2 regions of the Cellulomonas hominis genome follow, and region 1 is predicted to be linked to the other one. Evidence: riboswitches for the same ligand, from Rfam matches in the RefSeq annotation. Region 1 holds a riboswitch; the other holds the start of a gene.
The links. Region 1 has a riboswitch for S-adenosylmethionine ahead of HNR08_RS11070 (aminotransferase class V-fold PLP-dependent enzyme). Riboswitches for the same ligand answer to the same signal wherever they lie in the genome.
Positions count from the first base shown of each region.

Region 1 (7,707 bases):
GCCGACGACGCCGGCGCCCGCATCCTCGACCACGCGCTCGCGCGGCACGGCCGGCTCGACGTCATGGTGCACAACGCCGGCATCACCCGCGACAAGCTGCTCGCCAACATGACGCCCGACCGCTGGGAGTCGGTGATCGCGGTGAACATCGCCGCGCAGCTCCGGATCAACGAGGCCCTGCTGACCTCGGGCGACTTCGCGGACGCGCCGCGGATCGTGTCGCTCGCGTCCACGTCGGGGATCGCCGGCAACCGCGGGCAGACCAACTACGCCGCGTCCAAGGGCGGGGTCATCGGCATGGTGCGGGCCACCGCGCCGCTGCTCGCCGCGTTCGGCGGCACCGCGAACGCCGTCGCGCCCGGCTTCATCGAGACCGACATGACCGCCCGGATGCCCGCGCTCACCCGGCAGGTCGCGCGGCGGCTGTCGTCGCTGCAGCAGGGCGGGCTGCCGGTGGACGTCGCGGAGGCCGTCGCGTTCCTCGCGTCCCCGCAGGCGGGGGGCGTCGTCGGGCAGGTGCTCCGGGTCTGCGGCCAGAGCATGGTGGGCCGGTGACGGCGCTCGCCACCGGGACGCGGCGGGAGGTCGTCCTCGACGCCGCGCCCCGGCTCGGGGCCCTGTACGCGCGGGCGGGGGCGTCGGCCGTGCGGGGCCGTTCCTCGGCCCGGGGGGTGGCGGTGCTGCCGGAGGTCGAGCACCGGCTGGACGGCGTCGCCCCGGATCCCGCGCAGCTGACCGCCTACCAGCACCACGTGGGCGAGCCCGCCGCGGACGTGCTGCCCGCCGGGTACGTGCACGTGCTGGCGTTCCCGCTCGCGGTCGCGCTGATGGTCCGGCCGGACTTCCCGCTGCCGGCGCTCGGCATGGTGCACCTGGCCAACCGGGTCGTGCAGCGCAGCCCGCTCGGCGTCGGGGACGCGCTGGACCTCCGGGCCTGGGCGCAGGACCTGCGGCCGCACCGCCGGGGCGCCCGGGTCGACCTGGTCACGGAGGCCCGCCCCGCGGGCGCGCCCGTCGACGCCCCGCCCGCGTGGCGCGGGGTGTCCACGTACCTGACCGTCGGCTCCCGGGCCGCCGGGGCGGCCCCCGAGGAGGAGCCGCGCCCGCCGTTCGTGCCGCCGGTGCCCACCGGGCGCTGGGTGCTCGGGCCCGCCACCGGCCGCCGGTACGCCGCCGTGTCCGGGGACGCCAACCCGATCCACCAGTCGCCGCTCACCGCGAAGGCCCTCGGGTTCCCCCGGGCGATCGCGCACGGCATGGACACCGCGGCCCGGGCGCTGGCGGCGGTCGGCGCCCGGCGCAGGGCGGCGTACGCGTGGGACGTCGAGTTCGCGGCCCCGGTGCTGCTGCCGTCGTCCCCGTCCGTCCGGACGGAGCGCGGCGAGACCGGCTGGACGGTCACGGCCTGGGACGCGAGGCGCGGGAAGCTGCACCTGACCTCGCAGGTCCGCCCGCTCCCCTGACCGCCCGCACCCCGCACCCCGCACCCCCGCACCACGCCGAGACTGCAGGATCCGCCTGCGCGAACGCGCCCAGGACCCGCGGATCCTGCAGTCTCGGCGCTGCCGTGCGCCGGGCAGCGCCCAGTCGGCAGAGCGCGGTGGCCGGGGTGGGCAGAGCGCGGTGCGCGGGGTGAGCAGAGCGCGGTACGCGGGGGGCAGAGCGCGGTACGAGGGGTGGGAGGGTGGACCCCATGACCACCCCCCGCGAGGACGCGCTCGACCGCTGGACCGGCACCCTGGACCCCGAGGGCGACTACGACCGCCTCCTGCTCGACGCCCTCGACCTCGCCGGCGCCGACGCGGAGAGCGCCCGGGTCATCGAGTGCCTGCTGCGCGCGTGCGACCTGGACGGCGCGACCCTCGACCACGCCCACGTCGTCGACACCACGCTCGCGGACTGCCGGGCCGGGATGCTCCGCGCCCGCAGCGGGTCGTGGCGGGACGTGGTGCTGCGGGACTGCCGGTTCGGCGCGGTCGAGGCGTTCGGCGGCAGCTGGGACCGGGTGACGGTCGAGGGCGGCAAGATCGACTACCTGAACCTGCGGGACTCGCGCCTGCAGGACCTGCGGTTCACCGGCTGCACCATCGGGGACCTGGACCTCGCCGGGGTGCGCGCCGCCCGGGTCACGTTCGTGGAGTGCCGGGTCGGGCGGCTGGACGTCACCCGGGCGCAGCTCCGCGAGGTCGACCTGCGCGGCGCGGACCTCGCGGGCATCGACGGGACGGCCGGCCTGAAGGGCGCGACCATCAGCCGGCACCAGCTGCTCGAGCTCGCGGACGCCCTGGCCGCACACCTCGGGGTGACCGTGCGCTGAGCCGCAGCAGGCTGCCGCCTGCTAACCTCGAGGACGAGCCACGCCATCGCGGTGGTCGTGGAAGTGAGCCTCGGGAGATCCTGCCGGACGACAGGGCCCGGGGCTCGCGTCATGTCCGGACCTCGACGAGGTGCACGGCCCGCTCGATACGCCGGAGGAATGCCGGGTCCCCGGTCCGGCTCGCGACGACCGCCCCGCACACCGCGTCCGCGATCCAGAGCATCGGTTCGGCCGGTCCTGGTGCGTGCTCGAGCCGCAGGGTCCCGTCCACGGTCCGGGCCGCGCGCATCGCGTCGACCATGTCGCGGTCCTTCCGGTCGAGCCCGGCGCCCCGCGACTCCATCGTCAGGATCCCGCAGCCCGACCGCTCGACCTCGGCGGCGAACCGCTCGAAGCACTTCCGCCGGCGACGCTCGGGCCGCTCGTCGAGAGAGCCGACCCGGACGACGACGATCGCCTCCACTCCCGCGGCGGCGATCTCGCGCGTCACCTCGTCGTGCCGCACCCGCGAGTCGTCCCGCCAGTGGATCTTCTTCTCCGACGGCCGGCGCATCCGGGTCATGCGCTCCCGCAGCCCGTCGAGGTCGCCGACGGCGCACACGGCTGCGGCCAGGAGGAAGGCGCCCGGGTCGAGGGACGGGACGGAGCCCGACTCGTCACCCCACGCGAGGAACACGCGCCCCCCACGACCTGGACGATCCCGACGCCGCCCAGCCTGCCAGCCGTGGATGACCCTCCCGCCGTCGTCCGCAGGACGAGTTCGGGCGGGCCGCGCGCGGTCAGTCCTCCACGGCCGGCCCGCACGCCGCCGCGGCCGTCGCCGCGATCGACTCGATGCCCGCCACCGCCGGACGCGGCCGGGTGTCCCCCGCGACGGTCCAGCACCCGTCCACGACCTCGTACGCCGCGCGCGGCCCTTCGCCGAGGTAGGCGCGGAGCCCGTCCAGCAGCCGGTCGACGGTCCCCGCCGTGGTGCCCACGCCCACGGACGCGCGGATCGCCCCGCCGGTGACGCCGACCCGCGCGAGCAGCGGGTGCGCGCAGAACCGGCCGTCGCGGACGCCGACGCCGTGCTCCGCGGACAGGTACGCGGCGACCAGGCCGGAGTCGTGGTCCTCGACCGTGAACGACACGACGCCGACCGGGTCCGCGGAGTCCGGCCACAGCCGGAGCACCCGCACGCCCGGGATCGTCGCGAGGCCGTCGAGCAGCCGGTCGCGCAGCGCCGCCTCGTGCGCGGCGAGCGCGCCGTCGGGGAGCGCCGACAGGGTGTCGCAGGCCTCCGCGAGCGCCACCGCGCCGAGCACGTTCGGCGACCCGCCCTCGTGCCGGGCGGGCGCGGGCTGCCAGAGCGTGCGGTCCGTGCGGACGTCGCGGACGGCGCCGCCGCCGGCGAGGTACGGCGTGCCCTCGTCCAGCCAGTCGCGGCGGCCGACCAGCGCGCCCGCCCCGAACGGCGCGTACGTCTTGTGCCCGGAGAACGCGACGTAGTCGACCCCGGACTCCGCGAGCGAGAACGCCCGGTGCGGCAGCAGCTGCGCGCCGTCGACGGCGACCCGGGCCCCGCCCTCCTGCGCGAGCGCGACCACGGACGTGATCGGCAGGGACTCCCCGGTGACGTTGGACGCCCCCGTCACCGTGACCAGCGCGTACGGCTGCCGGGCGAGCTCGGTGCGCAGCGCGGCCAGGGTCTCGGCGACGGTCGGCGCGGCCGGCAGGATCGTCGCCACCCGGCCCGAGCCGCGCACCGACCGCACCCAGGGCAGCAGGTTCGCGTGGTGCTCGATGTCGAGGACGAGCACCCGCCCGCCCTCGGGGACGCACCCGGCGAGCAGGTTCAGCGCGTCGGTGGTGTTCCGGGTGACGACAGCGACGTCGTCGGCGCGGGCGCCGGCGAACCGGGCGACCGCCGCCCGGGACGCCTCGTACAGCGCGGTCGACACCTGGGACAGGTACCCGGCGCCGCGGTGCACCGACGCGTAGAGCGGCAGCACCTCCACGACGCGGGCGGCCACCGACTCCAGCGCCGGCGCGGACGCCGCGTAGTCGAGGTTGGCGTACGGCACGGCGCGGCCGTCCACGAGCGGGACGGGCGTGTCCCCGCCGACGACGGGGAGCAGGGCGGTGGCGCAGGTCGGCTGGGTGCTGACGGACATGGGAGGACCCCCGGTGGTGCTCGGTGGGGGACCCGGTCACGGCCGAGTCGCCCCGCGCTTGCCGCGCCACCGGTCGGTGGACGGCCAGGTCGTCACCCGGGGCACCCCGCCGCGGAGGGAGGGTTGCCGGCCAGCGAGCCGGGGCTTCGCGCTGGCGCTCATGACCTACGCCCGAGGATGCGGGGCGCGCCGCGCGGGTGTCAACCGTCGTCCACACTGCGACCGCCCCGGTCAGGGCACCGCCGCGGATGGCGTAGCATCGCCGCACCATCCAGAGCGGCCGAGAGATCTGGCTCGTCGACGCCGCAGCAACCCGCGGTCCGGTGCTCCCACGAGCCCGGTCCGGCCGAGGGTGCTTCCGCCAGGTTCGATGGAGGAGAGGCATGACGACGACCGACGACCGCCTGCGCTACCGGCTGCTGACCGGACCGGACGACCGCACGTTCTGCGAGCGGATCAGCGCCGCGCTGGACGAGGGGTACGAGCTGCACGGCAGCCCCGCCGCGACCTTCGACGGGGAGCGGGTGATCGTCGCCCAGGCGCTGGTGCTGCCCGCGGCGGCGCGCGCCGAGGTGCGGGCGCTGTGAGCGCGCCGTACGCGGGCGACCTCACCCCGCACGAGGCCTGGGACCTGCTGGCGTCCGACCCGCGCGCCGTCCTGGTGGACGTCCGCACCGAGGGCGAGTGGCAGACGATCGGCGTGCCGGACACCGCGGACCTCGCGGCCGGCGACGCCGCCGGGCGCACCGCGTTCGTCGAGTGGACCGACGCCTTCGGCCGCCCGAACCCGGCGTTCCTCGACGGACTCGCCGCGGCCGGGATCGTGCCCGGCGACCCGCGCCCGGTGGTGTTCCTGTGCCGGTCGGGCGTGCGGTCGGTGGCCGCCGCGACCACCGCGACCGCCGCCGGCCTGGGTCCGGCCTACAACGTGCTCACGGGCTTCGAGGGCGACGTCGGCCCCGACGGCCGGCGCGGGCACACCGGCTGGCGCGCCGCGGGTCTCCCGTGGCGGGACGCGTGACCGCGGCCCCGGGACCCGGCGACTGGCGCGACGCGCGGCTCCCCCGGGAGTCGCTGCGCCCCGACACGCTCGCGGTCCGCGGCGGCACCGTCCGGTCCGGGTTCCAGGAGACCTCCGAGGCGCTGTTCCTCACGCAGGGCTACGTCTACGAGCGCGCCGCCGACGCCGAGGCCGCGTTCGCGGGCGACGCCGACCGGTTCCTGTACTCCCGCTACGGGAACCCGACGGTGTCGACGTTCGAGGAGCGGCTGCGGCTGCTCGAGGGCGCGGAGGCCTGCTACGCCACCGCGTCCGGCATGTCCGCGGTGTTCACGGCTCTCGCCGCGCTGGTCCGCCAGGGGTCGCGCGTCGTCGCCGCCCGGGCCCTGTTCGGGTCGTCGGTCGTGATCTTCGACGAGATCCTCGCGGGCTGGGGCGTGCGGACCGACTACGTCGACGGGCACGTCCCCGGGCAGTGGGAGGCGGCGCTGTCGACCCCCGCCGACGTCGTGTTCTTCGAGACCCCGTCCAACCCGATGCAGGACCTCGTCGACATCGCGGCGGTCAGCCGCCTCGCGCACGCCGCCGGCGCGGTCGTCGTCGTGGACAACGTGTTCGCCACCCCCGTGCTGTCCCGCCCGCTGGAGCTCGGCGCGGACGTCGTCGTGTACTCCGCGACGAAGCACATCGACGGGCAGGGACGGGTGCTGGGCGGGGCGATCCTCGGCACGGACGAGTACGTGCACGGACCGGTCCAGACGCTGATCCGGAACACCGGTCCGTCGCTCAGCGCGTTCAACGCGTGGGTGCTGCTCAAGGGCCTCGAGACGCTGTCGCTGCGGGTCCGGCACCAGACCGCGTCCGCGCTCGCGCTGGCGACCTGGCTCGAGGAGCACCCCGCGGTGTCCGGCGTCCGGTACCCCCACCTGCCGTCGCACCCGCAGCACGCCCTCGCACTGGCGCAGCAGGACGGCGGCGGGACCGTCGTGACGTTCGGCCTGCGCGTCCCCGAGGGGTCGACGCCCGAGCAGGCGAAGCGCGCGACGTTCGCGGTGCTGGACGCGCTGCGGGTCGTCGACATCTCGAACAACCTCGGCGACGCGAAGTCCCTCGTCACGCACCCGGCGACGACCACGCACCGCAAGCTCGGCCCGGCCGGGCGCGCGGCGGTCGGCATCGCGGAGTCCACGGTGCGCCTGTCGGTGGGCCTGGAGGACGTGACGGACCTCCGCGACGACCTGGACCGGGCCCTGTCGACCCTCCCGTCCTGACCCGGCCGGTCCCTGCCCGTCACGCAGAGTGGAAGGTTCGGACGAACACGCCGTCGGCGTGTCTGCTCGAACCTTCCACTTCGCGGGGGTCCGGCGCGGGGGCGGACCTCAGGCGACCAGCGTGCGGAGCTCGTCCTCGGCCGACGGGCCGCCCGCGAGCGGGAGGAGGACCACCGCGTCGACCCCCGCGCGGCGCGCCAGCTCCCGGACCTCGGCGGCCAGCAGCTCCGGCGTGGTGACGACCCGCGTCGCGGCGGGCGACCAGCCCAGGCCCGCGAGGGCGTCCAGGTACTCCAGGTGCGACCGCTTGCGGCGGGCGGTGCGCGCGTCGGCCGCGAGCACGACCTCGAGGTCCAGCACGACGCGCACCTCGGCGCGGTCGCGGCCCGCCTCGGCGACGGCCTCCTCGACCAGCGCGACGACCCGGGCGAGCGCCCCGACCGTCGGGACGGCCACGGAGAACTCCAGGCGGATGACGTCGGCCCGGGCGGCGGCCAGCGCGATGGCGGTCTCGGAGCCGGGGCGGAACTCGACGGTGCGGACGCCGTAGTCGGGGCTGCCGACGTGGATGTCGGGCGCGGCGGCGGGCGGGGCCGGCGACGGCGCGGGGGCGGCCACCGGGTCCGCGGGCGCGAGGCCCACCGGCGGGGTCGTGTGCCGGCGGTGCGCGGCAGCGGGCAGGTGACGGGTGGCGACCGCGGGGCGGTGCAGCACGGGCTGAGCCATGGGGTGTCCTCGGCGGGTGAGGCGGGGGTGCGCGGCGAGGGCCGTCGGGCCGCGGGCGCGCGAGGTCGTCAGCTCAGCGACAACACACCCGGCTCAGGAACACGCGAGCACCCTAGCCGGGCCCAGGGCCCCCGCGGCAGCGGGCGTCCACATCGCGGGCGCGCGTGTCAGACCGCGAGGGTGCGACCGAGGTACAGCCCGAGCGCGTCGCCCTGCCAGCGCCCGAAGGGAAGCACC
Region 1 covers NZ_JACHDN010000001.1:2,363,925-2,371,631, reverse strand. Annotated here, with positions in the region: gene HNR08_RS11090 (3-oxoacyl-ACP reductase) at 1-555, shown strand, start outside; gene HNR08_RS11085 (MaoC/PaaZ C-terminal domain-containing protein) at 552-1,463, shown strand; gene HNR08_RS11080 (pentapeptide repeat-containing protein) at 1,694-2,317, shown strand; gene HNR08_RS11075 (hypothetical protein) at 2,427-2,993, opposite strand; gene HNR08_RS11070 (aminotransferase class V-fold PLP-dependent enzyme) at 3,097-4,473, opposite strand; SAM riboswitch class IV at 4,523-4,639, opposite strand; SAM riboswitch class I at 4,738-4,850, shown strand; partial or broken gene HNR08_RS11065 (DUF1737 domain-containing protein) at 4,857-5,033, shown strand; gene HNR08_RS11060 (rhodanese-like domain-containing protein) at 5,057-5,494, shown strand; gene HNR08_RS11055 (O-succinylhomoserine sulfhydrylase) at 5,491-6,744, shown strand; gene HNR08_RS11050 (hypothetical protein) at 6,853-7,470, opposite strand; gene HNR08_RS11045 (GNAT family N-acetyltransferase) at 7,638-7,707, opposite strand, start outside.

Region 2 (7,707 bases), 740 kb from region 1:
CCCTGCTCGTGGAGAGCCCGGCGTCGCCGGCGCTGCGCGGCGCGCTGTGGCAGGTCGCGTCGCAGGTCGGCGGCGTGCGGCTCGTCGGCGAGGTCACGGACGCGGCCGGCCGGCGGGGCGTGGCGCTGGAGCAGACCCTGACCGGGGGCGACGGGAGCACCGTCCGCCGCCTCGTCGTCGATCCCGACGCGGGCACGCTGCTGGAGCGGGTCGACGCGTACGACGGGCCCGGCACGGAGTCCGACCTGCGCTACCGCTCGACGTACCTCGTGCAGGGCCCGGCCGGCACCCTGCCGGTCCAGCCGCAGCTGCCGCCCGGCTGCACCACGTTCGAGCGCTGCTGACCCCGTGCCGGGCCCGGGAGCCACGCCGAGATCGGTCCTCCGCACCGAGGTCGGTCGCTGGGACGACCGATCTGGGTCGGGAGTGCCGATCTCGGCGGACGCGGGCGGTGCGCGGGGAGGGTGGGGCGGGCGTCAGCCCTCGTGCGACGCCCGGGCGTAGTCGGCGTCCTTGGTCTCCCGGGTGAGCAGCAGCGCCACGAACGTCAGCACCCCCGCGCCGGACAGGTACAGCCCGACCAGCCAGGTCCCGCCGTCAGCGAGCGCCCACAGCGCCAGCGCGACGATCGGCGCGAGCGCGGCCCCGAGGATCGACGACACGTTGTACGCGACCGCCGAGCCGGTGTACCGGACGTTCGTCGGGAACAGCTCCGGCAGCAGGGCGCCCATCGGCCCGAACGTCGCGCCCATGAGCACGAACCCGAGCACCAGGAACGCCTGCACCAGCGCGCCGGTGAACACCTGGTCCTCGCGCATCGGCAGGAACAGCGCGAACGTGAGCCCGAAGGCGATGATCAGCCCGGTGACCCACAGCAGCAGCCGGCGGCGGCCCAGGCGGTCCGCGAGCGGCCCGGCGGCCAGGGTGAACAGGCCGAAGAACACGACGCCGATGATCTGCATGAGCACGAAGTGCACGTACGGGATGCCCAGGCCGCCCGGGTCGCCGTTCTCCGGCGCCACGGCGCGGGTGCCGTAGGTCAGCGTGAAGTTCGTCATCAGGTAGAACAGCACGTAGGTCGCCAGCATGATGAACGTGCCCAGCAGGGTCTCGCGCCAGTGGAACCGCAGGGTCGTGCCGAGCGGGAGCTTCGTGAGCCGGCCCTTCTTCTCCGCGGCCGTGAACGCCTCGGACTCGACCAGCTTCAGCCGGACCCACAGGCCGATGATCACCATGACGGCCGAGAACAGGAACGGCACGCGCCAGCCCCACGACATGAACGCGGCCGAGCCCTCGCCGAGCACGCCGTTGATCACGAGGAACAGGCCGTTCGCGATGATGAAGCCGAGCGGGGCGCCGAGCTGCGGGAACGTGCCGTACCACGCGCGCTTGCCGGCGGGGGCGTTCTCGGTGGCGACCAGCGCCGCGCCGGACCACTCGCCGCCGAGCGCGAAGCCCTGCGCGAGCCGCAGCACCAGCAGCGCGACCGTCGCGGCGACCCCGATGTGGTCGAACGTCGGCAGCACGCCGATGAGGAACGTCGCGATCCCCATCGTCAGCAGCGAGTACACGAGCGTGGTCTTGCGGCCGCGGCGGTCCCCGAGGTGCCCGAAGAACACGGCGCCGATCGGCCGGGCGACCATCGCCGCGCCGAACACCGCGAAGGACGCGAGCAGCGCCGTGGTGTCGTTGCCGGTCGGGAAGAACAGCTTCGGGAACACGAGGACCGCGGCGGTCGCGTAGACGTAGAAGTCGTAGAACTCGATGGTGGTGCCGACGAGGCTCGCCGCGATGACGCGGGACGGCGAGTTCAGCGGCCGCGCGGGGGCGGCGGCGGTGGGCGCGGTGGTGGTGGGCATGCGGGTCACTCCGGTTCACGACGGTGCTGCGGCACGCCGGCCACCGACGGGGACGTCGGGTGGGGTCGGCTCGCGGGTCGGCTCGTGACGCTCGTGGGTGCTCCAGCGCGTCGTCGACCCTACGCCCCGTCTCACGTTTCAGACGGTTCCTGTCCGCATGTCGGAATCGACCGGGACTCCTCCACAGGCGCGACGGACGTGCGGGTTGTGGATGACGGGGGCCGGGTTGTGGGTGCCCTCGGGCAGAGTGTCGGCATGACCAGCAGCGACCCGACCCCCGCCGAGGCCCTCCAGCACCCCGTGTCGTCCGAGACCGCCGCGGGGCACCCGCCGGGGCGGCGCTGCTTCGGCGACGGCGACCCGCTCTACGAGCGGTACCACGACGAGGAGTGGGGCCGGCCGGTCCACGGCGAGCGGGAGCTCTACGAGCGCATGACGCTCGAGGCGTTCCAGTCCGGCCTCGCCTGGATCACGGTCCTGCGGAAGCGCGAGGGGTTCCGCGCCGCGTTCGCCGACTTCGACCCCGCGGTGGTCGCCGGGTACGACGACCACGACGTCGAGCGGCTGATGGGCGACGCCGGGATCATCCGCAACCGCGCGAAGATCACCGCCGCGATCGCGAACGCCCAGGCGCTGCTGGACCTGCACGGGCGCGGCGGGTCGCTGGACGCGGTGTTCTGGTCGCACGCGCCGGACCCGGGGGCGCGGCCCCGACCCCGCACGTTCGCCGACGTCCCGGCGCGGACGCCCGAGTCGATCGCCCTCGCGAAGGAGCTGAAGCGGCTGGGCTTCCGGTTCGTCGGGCCGACGACCGCCTACGCGGCGATGCAGGCCTGCGGGATGGTGGACGACCACCTGGCGGACTGCCCGGTGGTGCTGGCCGGCGTGCGCCCGACCGCCTAGGCCGGGATCGCCGCGGACGAGTGCGTCGAGCACCCCGACGCCGTCCCGGAGGCCGCCCGGCCGGCCTGCCGAGGACGCCCCGCCGGGGGCGACCCCGGGGACCGCGGGTCGTTCCATGACGCATCAGGGGCACTGGACGCACCCGCCCGCTGGCCCTACTGTGGCCACACCCATCCAGAGCGACCGAGAGACCTGGCTCGTCGACGTCGCAGCAACCCCCCTCCTCGCGGAGGGTGCGGGTGCTTCCGCCAGGATCGATGGAGCGAGCGATGAGCAGCACCGGCGCACGCGTCCCCGCCGAGGGGGCCGCACCCGCGACCGACCACGTCACCGACGGCCTCGGTGCCGTGGACCGACCCACCGTGTCCTTCGAGCTGTTCCCCCCGCGGAACCCAGAGGCGGCCCCGCGGCTGTGGACCACGGTCGAGCGGCTCGCGGCCGCGCGCCCGGACTTCGTGTCCGTGACCTACGGCGCCTCCGGCAGCACGCGCAGCACGACCCGGGCCCTGGTCCGGCGGCTGCTCCGCGAGACCTCGCTGACCCCGATCGCGCACCTGACCTGCGTCGCCACGTCCCGCGACGACCTGGCCCGTACCGTCGAGGAGTTCCTCGACGAGGGCGTCCGGGCGTTCCTCGCCCTGCGCGGCGACCCGCCCGCCGACGGCTCCTGGGCCCCGCACCCGGACGGGCTGCCGACCGCCAGCGCCCTGGTCGCCCTGCTGCGCGAGGTCGAGGCCCGCCGGTGCGCGTCGAGCCCGGCGCAGGCGGTGCGCGCGGCGACGCGGCCGCTGTCCGTGGCGGTCGCCGCGTTCCCCCGGGGCAACGCCGGCTCGGGCAGCACCCGCGAGCAGGACGTCGCGGCCCTGCTGTCCAAGCAGCGCGCGGGCGCCGACTTCGCGATCACCCAGGTGTTCTACGACGTCGAGTCGTACTGCGAGCTCGTCACGCTGGCCCGCGACGCCGGGGTCACCATCCCGATCGTGCCCGGGATCATCCCGATGACGGACCCGTCGCGGCTCCGCCGCGTGCAGCAGCTCACCGGCGTGCCGGTGCCGCAGGCGGTGCTCGACGTGCTGGACGCGTTCGACCCGGACGACCCCGCGGACGCGGCCCGCCGCCTGCGCGCCGGCACCCGGCTGGGCGTCGACCTGGTGAACGGCGTCCTCGACGGCGGTGCCCCCGGCGTGCACCTCTACACGTTCAACCAGCACGGCCCGGCCCTCGACCTGCTCGAGGGCGCCGGCCTGGGCGGCGACGCCCCGCGGACGCACAGCCAGGTGACGTCCGCCCCCACGACCACCCCGACCCCCGTTCCGACCAGCTGAGGCGAGAGATGACCGACCTGACCCACCCGTTCCCCTCCGGCACCGTCCTGGGCTACCCCCGGATCGGTCCGCGCCGCGAGCTCAAGAAGGCCGTCGAGGCGTTCTGGGCCGGCCGCTCGACCGCCGAGGAGGTCGAGGCGACCGCCGCGGAGCTGCGCCGCCGCACGCGCGCCCGGCTCGCGGAGCTCGGCCTGGACACCCGGCTGCCCGCAATCCCGAGCGCCTTCTCGTTCTACGACCACGTGCTGGACGCCGCGACCGTGCTCGGCGCGGTGCCCGAGCGGTTCGCCGACCTCGCGACCGCCGACGGCGGGCTGGACCTGGCCGGCTACTCGACCGTGGCGCGCGGCCGCGGGGACGACCTGCCGCTCGAGATGACCAAGTGGTTCGACTCGAACTACCACTACCTGGTGCCGGAGATCGGCCCGGCGACGGCGTTCCGGTACGCGAGCGACCGCCCGGTGCGCGAGTTCGCCGAGGGGCTGGCCGACGGCGTGCTGACCCGCCCGGTGCTCGTCGGGCCGGTGACGTTCCTCGCCCTGGCGAAGGCCGCCGAGGGTTCCCCGGCGGACTTCCTCCCGATCGACCGGCTCGCCGACGTGCTGCCGGTGTACGCGGAGCTGCTCCGCGACCTGGCCCGCGCGGGCGCGACGTGGGTGCAGCTCGACGAGCCCGCCCTGGTGTCCGACTCGACGGGCGTGCCCGCCGACCGGCTGCTGGCCGCGGCCGCCGAGGCGTACCGCGCGCTGGCCGCCGACCTGCCCACGGCCGAGCGCCCGTCCATCCTGGTCGCGGCCCCCTACGGCGACCTCCGGGACGCGCTGCCGGTGCTCGCGGCCTCCGACGTCGAGGGCCTGGCGATCGACCTGGTCCGCGGCTCCGCCCCGGCGTCCCCCGTGCCCGGGCTGGCCTCGAAGGTGCTGGTCGGGGGCGTCGTGGACGGCCACAACATCTGGCGCGCCGACCTGGACGCCGCGCTCGGGTCCCTGGAGCACCTGGAGTCCCTCGGTGCCGCGCAGGTCGCGGTGTCGTCGTCGACCTCGCTGTTCCACCTGCCGCACGACGTCGAGGACGAGCCGGAGCTCGACCCGACCCTGCGCTCGTGGCTCGCGTTCGCCGACCAGAAGATCGGCGAGGTGGTGACCCTCGCGACCGGTCTGACCGAGGGCCGGGAGGCCGTGCACGCGGAGCTCCTCGCCGCGGCCGACGCGCGCCGCTCCCGCGCGGAGGCGCCCGGCGTGGTCCGTCCCGACGTCCGCGAGCGCCTGGCCGCCCTCCCGGAGGGCGCGTTCCACCGCGGGGACTTCGCCGAGCGGCGCGCCGCGCAGACCTCCCGGCTGCGGCTGCCGGCGCTGCCGACGACCACGATCGGCTCGTTCCCGCAGACGCCGGAGATCCGCGCGGCCCGCACCGCGTTCGGCCGGGGCGAGCTCACCGCGGCCCAGTACGAGGACGCGATGAAGGCGGAGATCCGCCAGGTCGTCGAGCTCCAGGAGCAGATCGGCCTCGACGTGCTCGTGCACGGCGAGCCCGAGCGGAACGACATGGTGCAGTACTTCGCCGAGAACCTGGACGGCTTCGCGGTCACCCAGAACGGCTGGGTCCAGTCCTACGGCTCGCGGTGCACCCGCCCGTCCATCCTCTGGGGCGACGTCGCGCGCCCGGCGCCGATCACCGTGCCGTGGACGACCTACACGCAGTCGCTCACCCCGAAGCCGGTGAAGGGCATGCTGACCGGGCCGGTGACGATCCTCGCGTGGTCGTTCGTCCGCGACGACCAGCCGCTCGGCGACACCGCGAACCAGGTGGCGCTGGCGCTGCGCGACGAGGTCGCCGACCTCGAGGCCGCCGGCACGGCGATCGTGCAGGTGGACGAGCCCGCGCTCCGCGAGCTGCTGCCGCTGCGGGCCGAGGACCACGCGGCCTACCTGGAGTGGTCGGTCCGGTCCTTCCGCCTCGCGACGTCGGGTGTCCGGCCGGACACCCAGATCCACACGCACCTGTGCTACTCGGAGTTCGGCGAGGTCATCGGCGCGATCGACGGCCTGGACGCCGACGTGACGTCCATCGAGGCCGCCCGGTCGAAGATGGAGATCCTGGCCGACATCGCCGCCGAGGGGTACCCGCGCGGCATCGGCCCGGGCGTCTACGACATCCACTCCCCGCGGGTGCCGAGCGAGGCCGAGGTCACCGAGCTGCTCACCGAGGCGGTCCGGGCGATCGACCCGGAGCAGCTGTGGGTCAACCCGGACTGCGGCCTGAAGACCCGCCGCTACGCCGAGGTCACCCCGTCGCTCGAGCACGTGCTCGCCGCGACCCGCACGGTGCGGGCGTCCCTGGCGGTGCCGACGGCCTGAGCTGCGCCGCACGCGACGACGCCCCGGTCCCCCGCGCGGGGGACCGGGGCGTCGGTCTGCCGGCCGCCGGCGTCAGGCGTCCGCGCGCTCCTGCGTCGCGTCGGCCCCGGCCTCGATGGTCGCCGGCGTCCCACCGGTCTGGACCTCGATGCGGCGCGGCTTGGCCTCCTCGGCCACCGGGATGGTCAGGGTGAGCACGCCGTCGGCGTACGAGGCGTGGATGGCGTCCAGGTCGAGCCCCCGCCCGACGGTCAGCTGCCGGGCGTAGGTGCCGACCGGGCGCTCCTTGGCGAGCCACTGCTGCCCGTCCTCGGTGCGCGCGGTGCGCTGCGCCCGGATGGTCAGCGTGCGGTCGTCCACGTTCACGTCGATCGACCCCGGGTCCGCACCCGGCAGGTCGACGTGCAGGACGTAGTGGTCGCCCGCGCGGTACAGGTCCATCGGCATGGACGCCGCCGCCCGCTGCGAGCCGAGCACCTGGCCCATGAGCCGGTCCATCTCCTGGAACGGGTCGAAACGCGTAGCCACAGCCCGTCACCTCCCTCGAGGTCCCGGCCGCTCCGGGACCGTGGTCTGCTCCGGTGCGGCGGCCCCGCACCGGAAGGGCTACGAGACATGTTCTAGCACTCTCGGGTGTCGAGTGCTAACGGTCGTCCAGGGCGTTCGCCGAGAGCAGAACGCGCTGGTCAGCGTGGGTCCGGCAGGCGGTCGCCGGTCTCCGTCGCGGCCGCCAGGGCCGACACGATCCGCACGTCCGCGTCCAGCCACGGCACCGTCAGCCACTCCCCGCGGGGCAGCCACAGCAGGGCGTCGTGCTCGACCAGCGGCTCCGGCTCGCCCTCCGCGACGGCGGCCAGCCAGAGCCGCATCACGTACCGGTCGCTCAGCCGCCAGCACCCGTCGTCGGGCCCGGGGAGCTCCGTCCCGAGCGTCAGCCCGACGCCGAGCTCCTCCCGGATCTCCCGGTGCAGCGCCGCCTCCGGGTCCTCGCCCGGCTCGACCTTCCCGCCGGGGAACTCCCACCGGCCCGCCAGGCTCACGGGCTGCCGCCGGCGGGCGGCCAGCAGGGCGGTCGGGGCGTCGAGGTCGTCGACCAGCGCCGCGGCGACGACGAGGACGGGCGGGGTCATGCGGGAAGTCTGCCAGCGCCACGACCCGGCCCGCCTCCGCGCCCGGGGACCGGTCCCGCCGAGTGGAGGGTTTGAACGCGACACGCCGGGCGTGTCGTGCGCGAACCCTCCACTCGAAGGCGTCGGGCCGGGA
Region 2 covers NZ_JACHDN010000001.1:1,628,294-1,636,000, forward strand. Annotated here, with positions in the region: gene HNR08_RS07675 (CU044_5270 family protein) at 1-344, shown strand, start outside; gene HNR08_RS07680 (MFS transporter) at 477-1,859, opposite strand; gene HNR08_RS07685 (DNA-3-methyladenine glycosylase I) at 2,115-2,762, shown strand; SAM riboswitch class I at 2,930-3,038, shown strand; gene HNR08_RS07690 (methylenetetrahydrofolate reductase) at 3,032-4,087, shown strand; gene metE (5-methyltetrahydropteroyltriglutamate--homocysteine S-methyltransferase) at 4,096-6,444, shown strand; gene HNR08_RS07700 (Hsp20/alpha crystallin family protein) at 6,517-6,972, opposite strand; gene HNR08_RS07705 ((deoxy)nucleoside triphosphate pyrophosphohydrolase) at 7,131-7,574, opposite strand.
Region 2: linked by a shared signal. The riboswitch ahead of HNR08_RS07690 (methylenetetrahydrofolate reductase) and the one ahead of HNR08_RS11070 (aminotransferase class V-fold PLP-dependent enzyme) in region 1 are both predicted to bind S-adenosylmethionine.